3 regions of the Rahnella aquatilis CIP 78.65 genome follow, and region 1 is predicted to be linked to each of the others. Evidence: predicted binding sites of a transcription regulator. Region 1 holds the regulator's gene; each other region holds the start of a gene.

Region 1 (4,939 bases):
TGCTTCGCACTGCCTTCTCTCGGTCTTCGAGCCGATGGTCTCGAAGCCGCTCCGTTCAGCTGAATTTTGAGCACGCCAATCAACTTATTTAAAAGATAAAAGACAATCTGCCGTTGAATTTGAGATCCTGCGGGCGATTCAGAAATCTTGCCGAACGGAGCGGCCTGAAGACCCAGGGCTTCAGGACCGAGAGAGGGAACCGCAACGCGGCAAGATTTCCAGCCTGTCGCTGCGGTTGCTGAAACATAGCCAGCGAGCGGAGCGCGTGTTGAAAAAGCGAGGGGAAATCCAAAAGGGGAAAAGCACTTTCCCATTTTGGGCGGTTTCGGCGCTGCGCGTTAAGTGATCCCCGTACTTGAGAAACCGAAACTTTCTCAATCCGTTTTAAGCCGTCAGTGCGCGGCATCCGCACTTGAGAAACCGAAATAGCTCCGGCCAATTTTTAATTCGGAGATTTAAAGGGCAATCCCCTTCACGTTCACGCCCGCCGCGTCAGCCAGATACCATGATGTGGCCTCTGCTTCCACGCCAGTGACGAAATGGTATGCATCACGCTGAGATGCGAAATCACGCGCCGCAGATGGCGTTCCATTTCGGTCAGCGGCATATCGGGGTGAAGTTCCGGTGCATTAAACAGATTGTTCTCGCTGCCCGGCCCGTCGTAGAGCAGCCGTTGCTGACAGCTTTGCAGCGCGATTTCGCAGGTCTGTAAATATTCCGTCGCCAGTTTTTCCGGCAGCATGTAATGCTCGCGGGCAAGGATCGTCATCGCGTTGATATGCTCGACCACAAACTGGCTGTGCGTCACCCATAAACGCATGTCCGCCAGATAATGCGAGTTAAACCCCGGTTCCTGCATCGCCTGGTTGAGCGAGGTAAACAGCTTATTGTGTGCCTGATTGACCTGCATACGGGTGTACGCCAGCCTGGCGGTGTCGGGATTTTCCTCAAGCAGCAGGCGGATAGCGTTCTGATAGGTTTCCAGCGCCTGGTGCGCATTCTGGCGCAGCAAACCGCTTTGCCATTGTGGCCACAGCCAGATAGTGCCACCGAATGCCAGTGCGCAGCCGATCAGCGTATCCACCAGCCGCGGTACCAGAAAATGCACGCCATTCATCGCCAGCAACTGCAGGGTATACACTGCCGTCACCGTCATGCCGACCATCGCCAGCCCGTAGTTTTTGCGTAAAACCGTATAGGACAACAGCGTGATCAGCAGCATGTACAGCAACGTGGTGCCTTCCGGCAACTCCAGTTTTAACAACCCTGAGGCAATCAGTAATCCGGCCAATGTGCCCAGCGCACGGTGCTGGATCCGCACGCGCGTGGCGTTATAGCCGTTCTGGCTGACCAGCATAATAGTCAGCAAAATCCAGTACGGTTTGGGCAGATTGAAAAACAGCCCCAGACTGCTGCCAATCGCCAGAATAATGCCCAGACGCGCGGCATTGCGCAGGGCCACGGATTTGAATGAGAGATAACTTTTCAGCGCAGGCCAGAAGGGCAGACGCGGCTGAGTGTTCATCAGATCGCGCCGGTACAACGGGCGCTGGGTGCGCAGCAGACGCGCGATACGGCTGAAATGGTAATAACAAAACTGGCCGACCGGATTGTCCGGGTTACGCGCGGCGATTTTCTCCAGCGCGGTCAGCTCATTGGCCATCGTAAAGCGCTCGGATAAGCGATGATAAAGGATATCGTCGGCAATCACCCGCAGACGGGCGGAAATCACCTGCGCATTGCGACGGATAACCGCTTCGGCATGGCTTTCCTCGACCAGTTTCTGTACTTCCTCCGGCTGATGGAGGCTGACGGTAATGTGCTCCTGCAAATCGAGTGCGACCTGAAAACGCTGAAACAGCCGCTTATGGTGATGATGATGTCCGTGCTGGGGCAACATGTGCAGTTGCTGATAAAGCAGGGCAATCAGGTCGATAACCTGCTGCTGGCGGGTCAGCAACGGCGGCAAAGCGGTTTCGGGATCGGTATGTTGCGTCAGCAGGCTGTACTTGGCTTCGAAATAATCCGCGAGTTGCAGATAGAGCTGGCTGAGCGTTTCGCGCATCGGTTGTTCTTTCGAAATACGAAACCACGCCCAGTTAAACAATCCGTACCAGGCGGTGCCGGCAGCGAACAGCACCGGGGCCTGCCACATCGGGCGCACGCCCACCATGCTCAGCGTGAAGATAGTTGCCACCAGCGCGCCGGGTAACAGACGCGCATGCAGCGGGCTGATTTCACCGGTGACACCGAGCAGTAACGCCAGCGACAGCATAATGAGCGGCAGCGGAACGTGCCAGTTTTCCAGCATCAGTTGCAGCAGAATACTGCTCACGGCAAAGAGTGAACCGCCGACGAGCAGGCGTTTGAAAAAGCGTTTGTGCGGAGTATCCAGACCGGCGATGTTGCAACAGGCCGGACAGAGAGAAAACAGCAGCCCCATTTGCAGATTGCCGAACAACCAGCAAATGCTGACAGGCAGGCACAACACCAGCGTCTGGCGCAGCGCGTAGTTCACTTCAGGATGGTAAAACAGTCTTCGCCATAGCGTCATGGGTAAAGCTTAGCCCATAAAAAAGGCGCGACAGTGTTCTGCCGCGCCAATTTTTGAGGGATTAACGTGTGCCGTAAACGACAATCGTTTTACCGTGTGCGGAGATCAGACTCTGATCTTCCAGCATTTTGAGGATTCGTCCGACTGTTTCACGTGAACAACCGACGATTTGGCCAATTTCCTGACGGGTAATCTTGATTTGCATCCCGTCCGGATGGGTCATTGCATCAGGCTGTTTAGCCAGATTAAGCAAGGTTTGAGCGATACGACCGGTTACGTCGAGGAAGGCAAGGTTGCCGACTTTCTCTGACGTCACTTGCAGACGGTTGGCCATCTGCGCGGAGAGGCGCATCAGAATATCCGGGTTAACCTGAATCAGCTGGCGGAATTTTTTATAAGAAATTTCAGCCACTTCACAGGCAGTTTTAGCACGTACCCAGGCACTGCGTTCCTGACCTTCTTCGAAGAGTCCCAGCTCGCCGATGAAGTCACCTTGGTTAAGGTAGGACAGTATCATTTCCTTGCCTTCTTCATCTTTAATCAGGACAGCAACTGACCCTTTCACGATGTAGTAAAGCGTTTCGGCTTTTTCACCCTGGTGAATCAGCGTACTTTTAGAAGGATACTTATGTATATGACAGTGAGACAGGAACCATTCAAGAGTCGGGTCTGTTTGTGGCTTGCCGAGAACCATTTGCTATTATCCTCTGTTGTTATCGCTGCCCAAAATCACAGGGCTCAGAGTTCCCTGTACGGCACTTCAAAATCCAAAGCGCCCTTTCAGCATATAACTCCCCAGAAATGCTGCAAGCGGATGTCGGAGTGCAACAGCCTGTTTATTGCTGTTATCACCGTGGGTTCTGTTCTTAAACCGCAAAAACCGTCACCGCAATTTACTGGAAAGTATGTTTCGGCTTTGTTTGTAGCACAGGTTTGAGATGCTGTCTTCTGTTGTCTCGCTTCAGCATGATGGCGATCGGGTTACGTTGCCAGATTTTAGGTGAAAGGGTACTCTGAGAGCAGATTTCGATAAGTTTATTCACCGGGAGAATAGTTCATGCATGCACGTGTCAAATGGGTTGAAGGGCTGACATTTTTAGGTGAGTCTGCATCGGGTCATCAGATTTCAATGGATGGCAATGCGGGTGATAAAGCCCCAAGCCCGATGGAAATGTTACTGATGTCCGCAGGCGGTTGCAGCGCAATCGATGTGGTATCAATTTTACAAAAAGGCCGTAATGACGTGCGTGATTGTGAAGTGAAGCTGACCTCACAACGCCGCGAAGAAGCGCCGCGCCTGTTCACGCACATTAATCTGCATTTTATCGTCACCGGGAAGGACCTGACCGATAAGATTGTCGAACGTGCGGTCAGCCTGTCTGCCGAAAAATACTGTTCTGTGTCTCTGATGCTGGGTAAAGCGGCCACCATCACCCACAGCTTTGAAGTGATTGCAGCCGAATAAAGTTTACTCGATCTTCTTGCCTTCCATCAGGCGTTGCACCAGCGGCGCCATGATCAGCTCCATCGCCAGCCCCATTTTGCCGCCCGGCACCACCAGCGTTTTGATGTGCGAGATAAACGACCCCTGTAACATCGCCAGCAGATACGGGAAATCGATGTCGTCCAGCCCCTGGAAGTGGATCACCACAAAGCTTTCATCCAGCGACGGAATGGCTTTTGCTGCGAACGGGTTTGAAGTGTCGATAGTTGGCACGCGCTGGAAGTTGATGTGCGTGCGGGAAAACTGCGGCGTAATATAGCTGATGTAGTCATCCATCGAACGCACGACGGAATCCATCACCGCTTCACGGGAATGCCCGCGCTCGCCGGTATCGCGCACCAGTTTCTGGATCCACTCCAGGTTAACGATGGGCACTACGCCGACCAGCAAATCGACCTGTGCGGCGACGTCAATTTTGTCTGCCACTACGCCGCCATGCAGACCTTCATAGAACAAAATGTCTGTCGGTTCCGGCAATGCCTGCCACGGCGTAAAGGTACCCGGCACCTGATTGTAGGGAACGGCTTCGTCATAAGTATGCAGATACTTACGTGAACGACCCGTGCCGGTTTCTCCGTATTCGATAAAGCTTTTTTCCAGTAAACCAAAGTCATTGGCTTCCGGTCCGAAATAGCTGATATGACGGCCGAGATCGCGCGCTTTGCGTATTGCCGCATCCATTTCAGGACGAGTGAAATGATGAAAACTGTCGCCTTCCAGTTCCGCCGCGCGCAAACCAAGCTGCTGAAATATTTTACGAAATGCCACGCTGGTGGTTGTGGTGCCGGCACCGCTCGAACCGGTCACGGCAATAACAGGATGTTTGGCTGACATAATGCGCTGTTCTCCATAAAGGTGATGCAGGCAGGCGAGACGCGGTC
Region 2 (4,939 bases), 110 kb from region 1:
ACCTGTACCAGTCGTTGTATTTTTCGTTCCCAGTGGCCGGATATTTTGTCAGATGCCAGGCAATACCACTGACCGACAGGATATAAATCACTGTCCTCTACCGGATAGATTTCTGATAGTAATGGTAAAGGATCCCTGAGAACGGATACTGATGTTTGCTCTTCAGCCAGGCCCCTGAAAGAGAAAATAGCCGAAAGATAGTTGTCTTTGGGCTCTGCCAGGATTTCCAGCCCCGTCGCGGTTACTGTCTGGCCATTAAAATCAAGGGTGATATTCGAACGGTTAAAGCGGTGGCGTGATATGAAATTTAGCGAGGTATGCGCTTCAATCCGGTGAATCAGTGGATCACTTACCATCGCCTTCAGTGCAGCATCCGCAGCATTCTGTCGGTTAACTATACCAAACTGACGAAAATCCATAACGCCGTTATGTAATTGCAGCCAGCGGCCTTTAGCGGTTTTTAAAGAGGAAATCACGGTGCCCTGATTGGCCTCTCTCTCACTGTTCGCATCCCAGTAAACCAGCTTTGGCGCACCATCTCCGGCAAAGTGATAGCCAAAAACCACCGCGCAGGTCCTGTCAGCAGGCGCAGAGAGGTTTCTTAACGCCATAATATTGCCCGCGCAAATCATTTTATCCGGATTAATTTCAACAGATTTAAATAATCCCGCCGACACTACACCACCGGTGATCCCCGCGATCAACTCGCGGCGGTTAATCATGATAATTTCCGGGAACAGATGTCACATTAATTTCCCTTAAGGAGTTTGCTCTTTGAGTATTGTACGGATGGGTAATTAAGCAAATTATATGAGAACAATTCGCCTCACCCCTTTCTCAAATCCTTTGGATTGAGTCACCTGCATTTGTTCATATTTTTTGAACAGAGGGGTGAAGTTTTTACGCTTTCTTATTCTCAGCCGTTGACTAGACTAGAGAAAACATTGAGGAGAGTTGAACATGATCTATTTACGTCAGGCACAAGAACGCGGTCACGCCAGTCACGGCTGGCTGGAAAGCTGGCATACCTTCTCTTTCGCCGATTATTACGATGCGCAATTCATGGGATTCTCCGCACTGCGGGTGATCAATGAAGACTTTATCGATGCAGGGCAGGGATTTGGTAAGCATCCGCATAAAGACATGGAAATTCTGACCTATGTGCTGGAAGGCACGGTGGAGCATCAGGACAGCATGGGCAATAAAGAACAAATCCAGGCCGGTGAGTTCCAGATTATGAGCGCCGGTACCGGGGTGACGCACTCGGAGTACAACGGTAACAGTGACCGTAAACTGCACCTGTATCAGATCTGGATTATTCCAAATCAGAAAGGGCTGGAACCGCGTTACGAACAGCGCATGTTCGATGCGCCGCAGGGCCGTCAGTTAGTGCTTTCCCCTGATGCCCGCGATGGCTCGCTGAAAGTCTTCCAGGATATGGAATTGTCCCGCTGGGCGCTGAAAAAAGACGAACAGTCTGTATATCAGATTCAGGCTGAACGCCGTGTGTGGATCCAGGTCGTTAAAGGCACGGTTTCCATTAACGGCCAGAAAGCCGGCCCGAGTGATGCGCTGGCGATCTGGGATGAAACGGCGCTGTCCGTTCACGCGGATGAAGACAGCGAAATCCTGCTGTTCGATCTGCCGCCAGTCTGATAATGGGGAAGTCAAAAGCAAAAGGCGGTGCTCCGGCATCGCCTTTTTTGCATCATTCATTCGTCATTTGAAGCTGACATTAATACCGATATTGCCCCGGTAACCTTCCTGTTTGCCGTCAAAGCCACGCTGATAATTTACGCTGGTGTAAAACGATGAATTTCTGCTCAGCGGTGCGGTGATCCCGCCGCCTGCTTTCCAGGCGCTTTGCGTGAAGTCAGGTGAAATCTCAGTGCTGCCGATGGTGACGGCGGGCGCATCGCTGAAAGTCGTTACCGCATCAAGGTTCAGGTACGGCGTAATGTTGGGCTGATCTATTTGCGGCAGATGAGAAAGCCGCAGACCGGCCCGTGCCTGCACGCTGCTGTCAGTCGTTTTTTCCACCGAGGCTATACCGTCACTGAACCCTTTCATGTGCAGATACTGATAAATCACCTGCGTCTGAGGTTCGAGCCTCCAGCTTTGGGTTATCGCAAACGGGATGCCGCCTTCGGCTGAAAACGCCACACTGTAGCCATCCTGGCTGGCGTCGCTTTCACTGTGAAAATCGGTGCGGTAAGCGGTGTATTGCCCGACGAAATCCAGATACGCACCCTCATGGGTTTTCAGGGTGTAATAACCGCCAATGCCGTAAGCATCGGTGGAGATATCCCCGGTGTCGGCGGATCCACCGACCAGACCGCGGGCGCTGTCCGAGGTATTCGTTTTTTGATCGCCCAGCGTAATCATCACACCGGCGTGCACGTCGTTGCCACGCGGGGTGGCATCCTGATACAAATCCTTGCCGATCTGCACATAACGAATATCGCTGTCAAAACTGAAGTGTCCGATATCGTAATTATCATGTGTTCCGCCGACGCGTGCCCATGCGCCATCCTGAGTGTGTTTGACGCTGGCGCCGGTACGTTCGTGATAAGACCCCATTGAGTTAAAGCCGTACTGCCGGTTAAGGAAAGGTGCGGCAATGTAACCCACGATATCCGTCCGGTAGGCGATCACCGGTTTAGGTATCGGTTGCGGTGTGGGTTCTGGTGCCGGATTCAGATCAGGCACCGCTTCCGGTTCCGGCAGCGGCACCGGCTCCGGATAAGTGCGTAAATACCTGTCTTTCGGCGAGGTCTTGCCGCCTTTATACAGGTAATAATCGAACGCGCCTGCACTGACTTTTTTCAGCAATTTCGGCGACGAGGCATTATGATCATTTGTCAGAATCAGTGGCGCGGTGTAATTCGCCGCACTGGCACTCATGATGAATATATCAGGCAGGCAAAGTATCAGCAGAATAAATCGTATGATATGACGGTATATAAACCCCGGCATCGGGCATTCCTTACAGATAATAAGCGGTAATTGCCGGGCAGTGTATTTATTAATCTTCAGTGGATAAAATCATTCGATATCACTTTTTAACAGAACGCAGTCAATGATATTCATTGGATTTGGTTTTTATTTTTGATAACCCAAAATATTTTCTTGATGCGCTATTTCATGCTCCGGTGATAATTGTTATGTGTTTTTCCCTTTAGCTTGTCTTCTTTCCTGCGCGAATGACATTTATCAAAAGTGTGAAATGTTTCACATTGCCGCACAATCGGTGCGAAATTTTATGAACAGGTTCGCACATTTCCCCGGAAGCCATGGAAACCGGTTTCCATAAAGCCTCAAATACCTCCGGCAGGCTAAAACGGGCAGAAATATTAATCATTCTGGAGTGAAGCAAAATGAAAAGAATCATGCTTTGTTGTTCGGCGGGGATGTCGACCAGTTTGTTGGTGCGCAAGATGAAAGAAGTGGCCGCGGAACGCGGGGAAGAAGTGCAGATTGACGCATTCGGTGCCAGCGAGTTTGACGAAAAATTCCGCGATTATCAGGTGGTGCTGCTCGGGCCGCAGGTGCGTTACATGCAGGCTGATTTGTCGGCCAGAGCGGCAGAATTCAACATTCCGGTCGAAACCATCAACATGATGGATTATGGCATGCAGCGCGGCGATAACGTGCTCGACTTCGCCTTCGGCCTGATCGCACAGGAAGGAAGCCGCGTATGAGTGGCCTTTATCAGGCGATGGTTAACGTCATCGAAAAACACATCACGCCACTGGCGGGCAGCGTCGGGCAACAGCGGCATGTCATTGCCATCCGCGACGGCTTTATCGCGGCGCTGCCATTTATGATTATCGGCTCCTTTATGCTGGTCTTCATCTTCCCGCCTTTCTCGCCGGACACCACCCTGGGATTCGCGCGCGGCTGGCTGGATCTGTCGCTGAAATACCGCGAACAACTGATGTTGCCGTGGTATCTGAGCATGGGCGTCATGACGTTCTTTATTTCGGTGGGCATTGGTGCGAGCCTCGGTAAGCACTACAAACTCGATCCGATCATGACCGGTTTGCTGGCGTTTATGGCTTTTCTGCTGGTGGCCGCGCCGTATCACGATAAACAAATCTCCACCCAATATTTCTCCGGCGAAGGCATCTTCACCGCCATTCTGACGGCGATTTATGCCGCTGAAGTGTATGCGTTGCTTAAACGCCGCAACATCACCATCCGCCTGCCGAAAGAAGTGCCGACCGGCGTGGCGCGCTCGTTTGAGATTCTGATCCCGGTGGTGGTGATTGTCGCCACGCTCCATCCGCTGAACCTGTTTATTCAGTCCACCACCGGCATGATTATTCCGGAAGCCATCATGCATTTGCTGGCACCGCTGGTGTCTGCCTCGGATTCCCTGCCGGCGATTTTAATTTCAGTGTTTATCTGTCAGGTGCTGTGGTTTGCGGGGATCCATGGCGCGCTGATCGTCACCGGCATCATGAACCCGTTCTGGATGACCAATCTGGCGCTCAATCAGACGGCGTTGCAGGCCGGTGCGCCATTGCCACACATTTACCTGCAAGGATTCTGGGATCACTATCTGTTGATTGGAGGCGTGGGGTCGACCTTACCGCTGGCGATTTTATTGCTGTGCAGTAAGGCCGTGCATCTGCGCACTATTGGCCGGATGGGGGTAGTGCCGAGCTTCTTCAACATCAACGAACCGATCCTGTTCGGCACGCCGATTATCATGAATCCGGTGTTCTTCCTGCCGTTTACGCTGGTGCCGATGCTGAACGCTATTTTTGCTTACACCGCCACAAAACTGGGCTGGGTCGCGCAGGTGGTCTCGCTCACACCCTGGACCACTCCCGCGCCGATTGGTGCGTCATGGGCCGCAAACTGGGCATTCAGCCCGGTAATTATGTGCCTGTTCTGTATGGTGTTATCAGCCGTAATGTATTACCCGTTCCTG
Region 3 (4,939 bases), 200 kb from region 1:
CAGAGCACCACAATATGACCGGCATCGCCAGTGCGGCCACTTCCGTGCTGCTGGGGTATATCGCGGGTGGGACAAAAACGATCCGTGTGGGTTCCGGCGGCGTGATGCTGCCCAACCACTCACCGCTGGTGATTGCCGAACAGTTTGGTACGCTGGCCACGCTCTATCCGAACCGTGTGGATCTGGGGCTGGGCCGTGCGCCGGGCACCGATCAGCGCACCATGATTGCCCTGCGCCGCCATCTTTCCGGTGAGATCGATAACTTCCCGCAGGATGTGCAGGAATTGCAGATGTATTTCGGTGATGTTCAGCCGCAGCAGGCCGTACAGGCCGTGCCGGGACAAGGTTTACATGTGCCTATCTGGTTACTGGGTTCAAGCCTGTACAGCGCTCAACTGGCGGCGGCACTCGGTCTGCCATTTGCCTTCGCCTCACATTTCGCACCAGACATGTTGTATCAGGCGTTAGCGATTTACCGCAGCAAATTCCAGCCTTCCGCACAGCTTGAGAAACCACACGCCATGGTATGTATCAATGCCATTGCTGCCGATACGGATGAAGAAGCGCGCCGGATGTTCACCTCCAACCAGCAGCAGTTCATTAATCTGCGTCGCGGAATGCCGGGCAAACTGCCTGCGCCGGTTGATAACATCGAAAGCTTATGGTCAGCTCAGGAACGCTTTGGCGTGGATAATGCGCTGCGTATGTCGGTTGTCGGTAATAAGGAAAGTGTGCGGCAGGGCCTGCAAAATATTCTGCGTGAAACCGAAGCCGATGAACTCATGATCAACGGCCAGATTTTTGATCATCAGGCACGCCTGCATTCATTCGAGATTGTTTCACAGCTTCAGGGTGAATTGGTCAAAGAACAACGTATTGGCTAACCCCGTAAATGGCAGACGAAAAAAAACCAGCCCGATGAAGGCTGGTTTTTTATTATCTGAAGATCAGCGAACTGAAATCAGATTATACGTCAGAAGTACGACGTGGTGCGCGGCTTGGCGGACGACGATCACCCGCGGCTGACGAACCTTCGCGACGGTCACCACTGAAAGTACGTGGAGCACCACCGGTACCACGACCACCTTCACGACGTTCGCCGTTGAATGGACGCGGAGCACCGTTACCACGGCGCTCACCGCCAGCACCGGCCGGGCGATCACGACGTGGCGCCTGTGGCACCGCATCACCGATCAACTGCATGTTCATCGGTTTATTCAGGATACGGGTACGGGTGAAGTGAGACAGGATCTCGCCCGGCATACCTTTCGGCAATTCGATAGTGGAGTGCGTACCGAACAGCTTAATGTTACCGATGTAACGGCTGCTGATGTCGCCTTCGTTAGCGATAGCGCCAACGATATGACGAACTTCTACGCCGTCATCACGACCCACTTCGATACGGTACAGCTCCATTTCGCCAGCATCACGACGTTCACGACGCGGGCTGTCGCCATCACGTGCAGGACGGTCATTGCTACGAGCCGGACGGTCACGACGATCGCCACGGTCACCGCGGTCGCCACGTTCTTCGAATTCACGACGTGGTGGGCGGCTTTTGAAGACCGGATCCGCTGCAACAATCAGAGGACGTTCGCCCTGTGCCATTTTCAACAGTGCCGCCGCCAGTGTTTCAACATCCAGCTCTTCTGCTGGTTGCAGTTTCGCCAGCAGCGCACGGTATTGATCCAGATCGCTGCTTTCCAGTTGTTGCTGAACTTTCGCTGCAAACTTAGCCAGACGACGTTCGCCCAGAACTTCTGCAGTTGGGATTTCAACTTCCGGAATGGTCAGCTTCATGGTGCGTTCAATGTTACGCAGCAGACGACGCTCACGGTTCTCAACGAACAGCAGTGCGCGACCTGCACGGCCAGCACGACCGGTACGACCGATACGGTGAACGTAAGATTCTGAGTCCATCGGGATGTCGTAGTTAACAACCAGGCTGATACGTTCTACATCGAGACCACGTGCTGCCACGTCGGTTGCGATCAGAATGTCCAGACGGCCATCTTTCAGACGCTCCAGAGTCTGCTCGCGCAGTGCCTGGTTCATGTCACCGTTCAGTGCAGCGCTGCTGTAGCCGCTACGTTCCAGCGCTTCAGCCACTTCCAGCGTCGCGTTTTTAGTACGGACGAAGATGATCGCTGCATCAAAATCTTCTGCTTCCAGGAAACGCACCAGCGCTTCGTTTTTACGCAGACCGTATACAGACCAGTAGCTCTGGCTGATGTCAGGACGCGTGGTCACGCTTGACTGGATACGCACTTCCTGAGGATCTTTCATGAAGCGACGGGTAATGCGGCGAATAGCTTCTGGCATGGTTGCAGAGAACAAGGCGGTCTGATGTTGAGCCGGGATCTGCGCCATGATAGTTTCGACGTCTTCGATGAAGCCCATACGCAGCATTTCATCAGCTTCGTCCAGCACCAGGCCGCTCAGGTTAGAGAGGTTCAGGGTGCCGCGTTTCAGGTGGTCCAGCAGACGCCCCGGGGTACCCACAACAACTTGTGGTCCCTGACGCAGAGCACGCAACTGGACGTCATAGCGCTGGCCGCCATAAAGGGCAACCACATTCACGCCATGCATGTGTTTAGAGAAATCAGTCATTGCTTCAGCAACCTGAACCGCCAGTTCGCGGGTCGGTGCCAGAACAAGAATTTGTGGTGCTTTCAGTGAAGCATCAATGTTGTGCAGCAGCGGTAAAGAGAATGCGGCTGTTTTACCGGAACCTGTCTGAGCCATGCCCAGAACGTCGCGGCCGTTTAACAGGTGAGGAATACACTCAGCCTGGATTGGTGAAGGTTTTTCGTAGCCCAAATCAGTCAGGGCAGAAATGATCGGAGCAGACAGCCCCAGGTCAGCAAAAGAGGTTTCAAGCTCAGTAGTCATGTACACGTGCCTCATTAATAATGGCAGCCAGTCTACATAACTCGTCGAGAAAATTTTCAGTCATTTTCATTGAAAAGTGTGAACCGGCTCAAATTAGATTATAAAACGAACAAAGCAACCCTCGCCCGTTAAGGCGCTTAAAAATGGTAAATACCATGATTAAAAGGCTGATTGGTGTCGTCAGCTATTGCTGGTCCGATTCTGATAGGTCGTCTTGCTCATGGCCCAAAAGCGCCAATTCCAACAATGCATAGCGGTGCTCAACAAAGTTATGAACATTGTTAGCTACCGTCAGTTTGAACAGTGCCGCGGCGCTGTTCTTGTCCCCCAGACTTAGGTAATGTTTACCTAAATAGAAGTCAGTTTCACTGAGATGCTCAGCGAGCGAAGTGTTATCCGTTGCTTCTGCCTTGAGGCGTTCCATCAGCGTAGATTCGCTGATTTTGCCCAGGTAGAATTCGACGATATTCCATCCCCATTGCCCTCTGTCCGCTTTGTCATAACGCTGTTGAAGCGCTACATCGGCATTCTTCGGATTGATTTCTCGCTCCGCAAGATAAAGCCATAAAGAACGGAAGGGATCATTTGGATCGTCTCGATAAAACGCCTGCAGATCATCCTGCGCTAACGAGAATCGGCCACCATAATACAGGGCGATACCTCGATTCAAACGCGCGTAGTTGTAAGTTGGATCAAGCTCTAGTACAGAATCAAACGCTTCATAGGCAGCATCGAAATTGCCTGCCTGCGTTAGGTAAATCCCCAGGTAGTTAAAAACTTCTGGCATATCAGGACGAATAGACAGCGCTTGTGAAAAATCATTTCGCGCCAATGCTCTTAGCCCGAGACTATCATACAGCACACCGCGCTCATATAATAGCTGTGCTCTCTCATCATCGGTTAATGACCGACTGGCAAGTATTTGTTCCATGCGTGCCAGGATGACTTCCTGCTGCAACGTCGGTTGCAACGGAATCGCCAGAACTTCATTTTTACGCCAATCATGGTTGCTGCATCCTGCCAACATAAGTGCTGTCGCAACATAACACCAGCGCAAGAAAGGCTTCATTTCTACTCCCGGAGACAAACATTGGATGAACATCCTGTCATCCGCTTGCTTAACACAAACGCGTCCTGCGTCCGTGAGACGAACAGCTCCTTCCCAAATAGAAAGGAGCTGTAAAACTTCTGTTACAGATTATTCTGCTGCAGGTTGCTCAGTTGTTTCGTCCTGAGAAGGTGCGGTAGCTTCTTTGATACTCAGACGCACACGACCCTGACGGTCAACCTCGAGAACTTTAACCGGAACTTCCTGGCCCATCTGCAGGTAATCAGTCACTTTCTCTACACGCTTGTCAGCGATTTGAGAGATGTGTACCAGACCTTCTTTACCGCCACCGATGGCAACAAAGGCACCAAAGTCTACGATACGGGTCACTTTACCTTGATAGATACGGCCAACTTCGATTTCAGCAGTGATCTCTTCGATACGACGAATAGCGTATTTCGCTTTCTCGCCATCGGTTGCTGCAATTTTCACAGTACCGTCATCTTCGATTTCGATAGTAGTGCCGGTTTCTTCGGTCAGCGCACGGATCACAGAACCACCTTTACCGATCACGTCCTTGATTTTGTCCGGACTGATCTTGATGGTATGGATACGCGGAGCAAACTGAGAGATGTCGCCACGTGGAATGCTGATAGCTTGTTCCATCACGCCCAGAATGTGCAGACGCGCACCCTTAGCCTGGTTCAGAGCCACCTGCATGATTTCACGGGTGATACCTTCGATTTTGATGTCCATCTGCAGCGCGGTGATACCGTCGCGGCTACCGGCCACTTTAAAGTCCATATCGCCCAGGTGATCTTCGTCACCCAGAATGTCGGACAGAACGATAAAGCTTTCGCCTTCTTTAACCAGACCCATTGCGATACCCGCAACAGCGGCTTTAATCGGAACACCTGCATCCATCAGGGCCAGAGAGGCGCCACAAACAGAAGCCATTGAAGATGAACCGTTGGATTCAGTGATTTCAGAAACCACACG

What was found. Region 1 encodes CRP, which controls carbon source genes, mostly activating them, when cyclic AMP is high. Its sites were predicted from a motif close to ATGTGANNNNNNTCACAT; they were not measured.
Region 2: a site for CRP is predicted at 3,220-3,237, ahead of RAHAQ2_RS01020 (PTS sugar transporter subunit IIB). Genes of this name have one in related genera too.
Region 3: a site for CRP is predicted at 2,969-2,986, ahead of yrbN (protein YrbN). Genes of this name have one in related genera too.

Annotation. Positions count from the first base shown of each region.
Region 1 is NC_016818.1:330,812-335,750, forward strand. Features, by position in the region: gene RAHAQ2_RS01460 (YccS/YhfK family putative transporter) at 479-2,554, opposite strand; gene crp (cAMP-activated global transcriptional regulator CRP) at 2,616-3,248, opposite strand; gene RAHAQ2_RS01470 (OsmC family protein) at 3,612-4,019, shown strand; gene RAHAQ2_RS01475 (phosphoribulokinase) at 4,023-4,892, opposite strand.
Region 2 is NC_016818.1:223,049-227,987, forward strand. Features, by position in the region: gene RAHAQ2_RS01005 (hypothetical protein) at 1-722, opposite strand, end outside; gene RAHAQ2_RS01010 (pirin family protein) at 961-1,656, shown strand; gene RAHAQ2_RS01015 (autotransporter family protein) at 1,720-2,976, opposite strand; gene RAHAQ2_RS01020 (PTS sugar transporter subunit IIB) at 3,378-3,701, shown strand; gene RAHAQ2_RS01025 (PTS sugar transporter subunit IIC) at 3,698-4,939, shown strand, end outside.
Region 3 is NC_016818.1:529,401-534,339, reverse strand. Features, by position in the region: gene RAHAQ2_RS02510 (luciferase-like monooxygenase) at 1-884, shown strand, start outside; gene RAHAQ2_RS02505 (DEAD/DEAH family ATP-dependent RNA helicase) at 967-2,892, opposite strand; gene yrbN (protein YrbN) at 2,882-2,956, opposite strand; gene nlpI (lipoprotein NlpI) at 3,077-3,961, opposite strand; gene pnp (polyribonucleotide nucleotidyltransferase) at 4,091-4,939, opposite strand, start outside.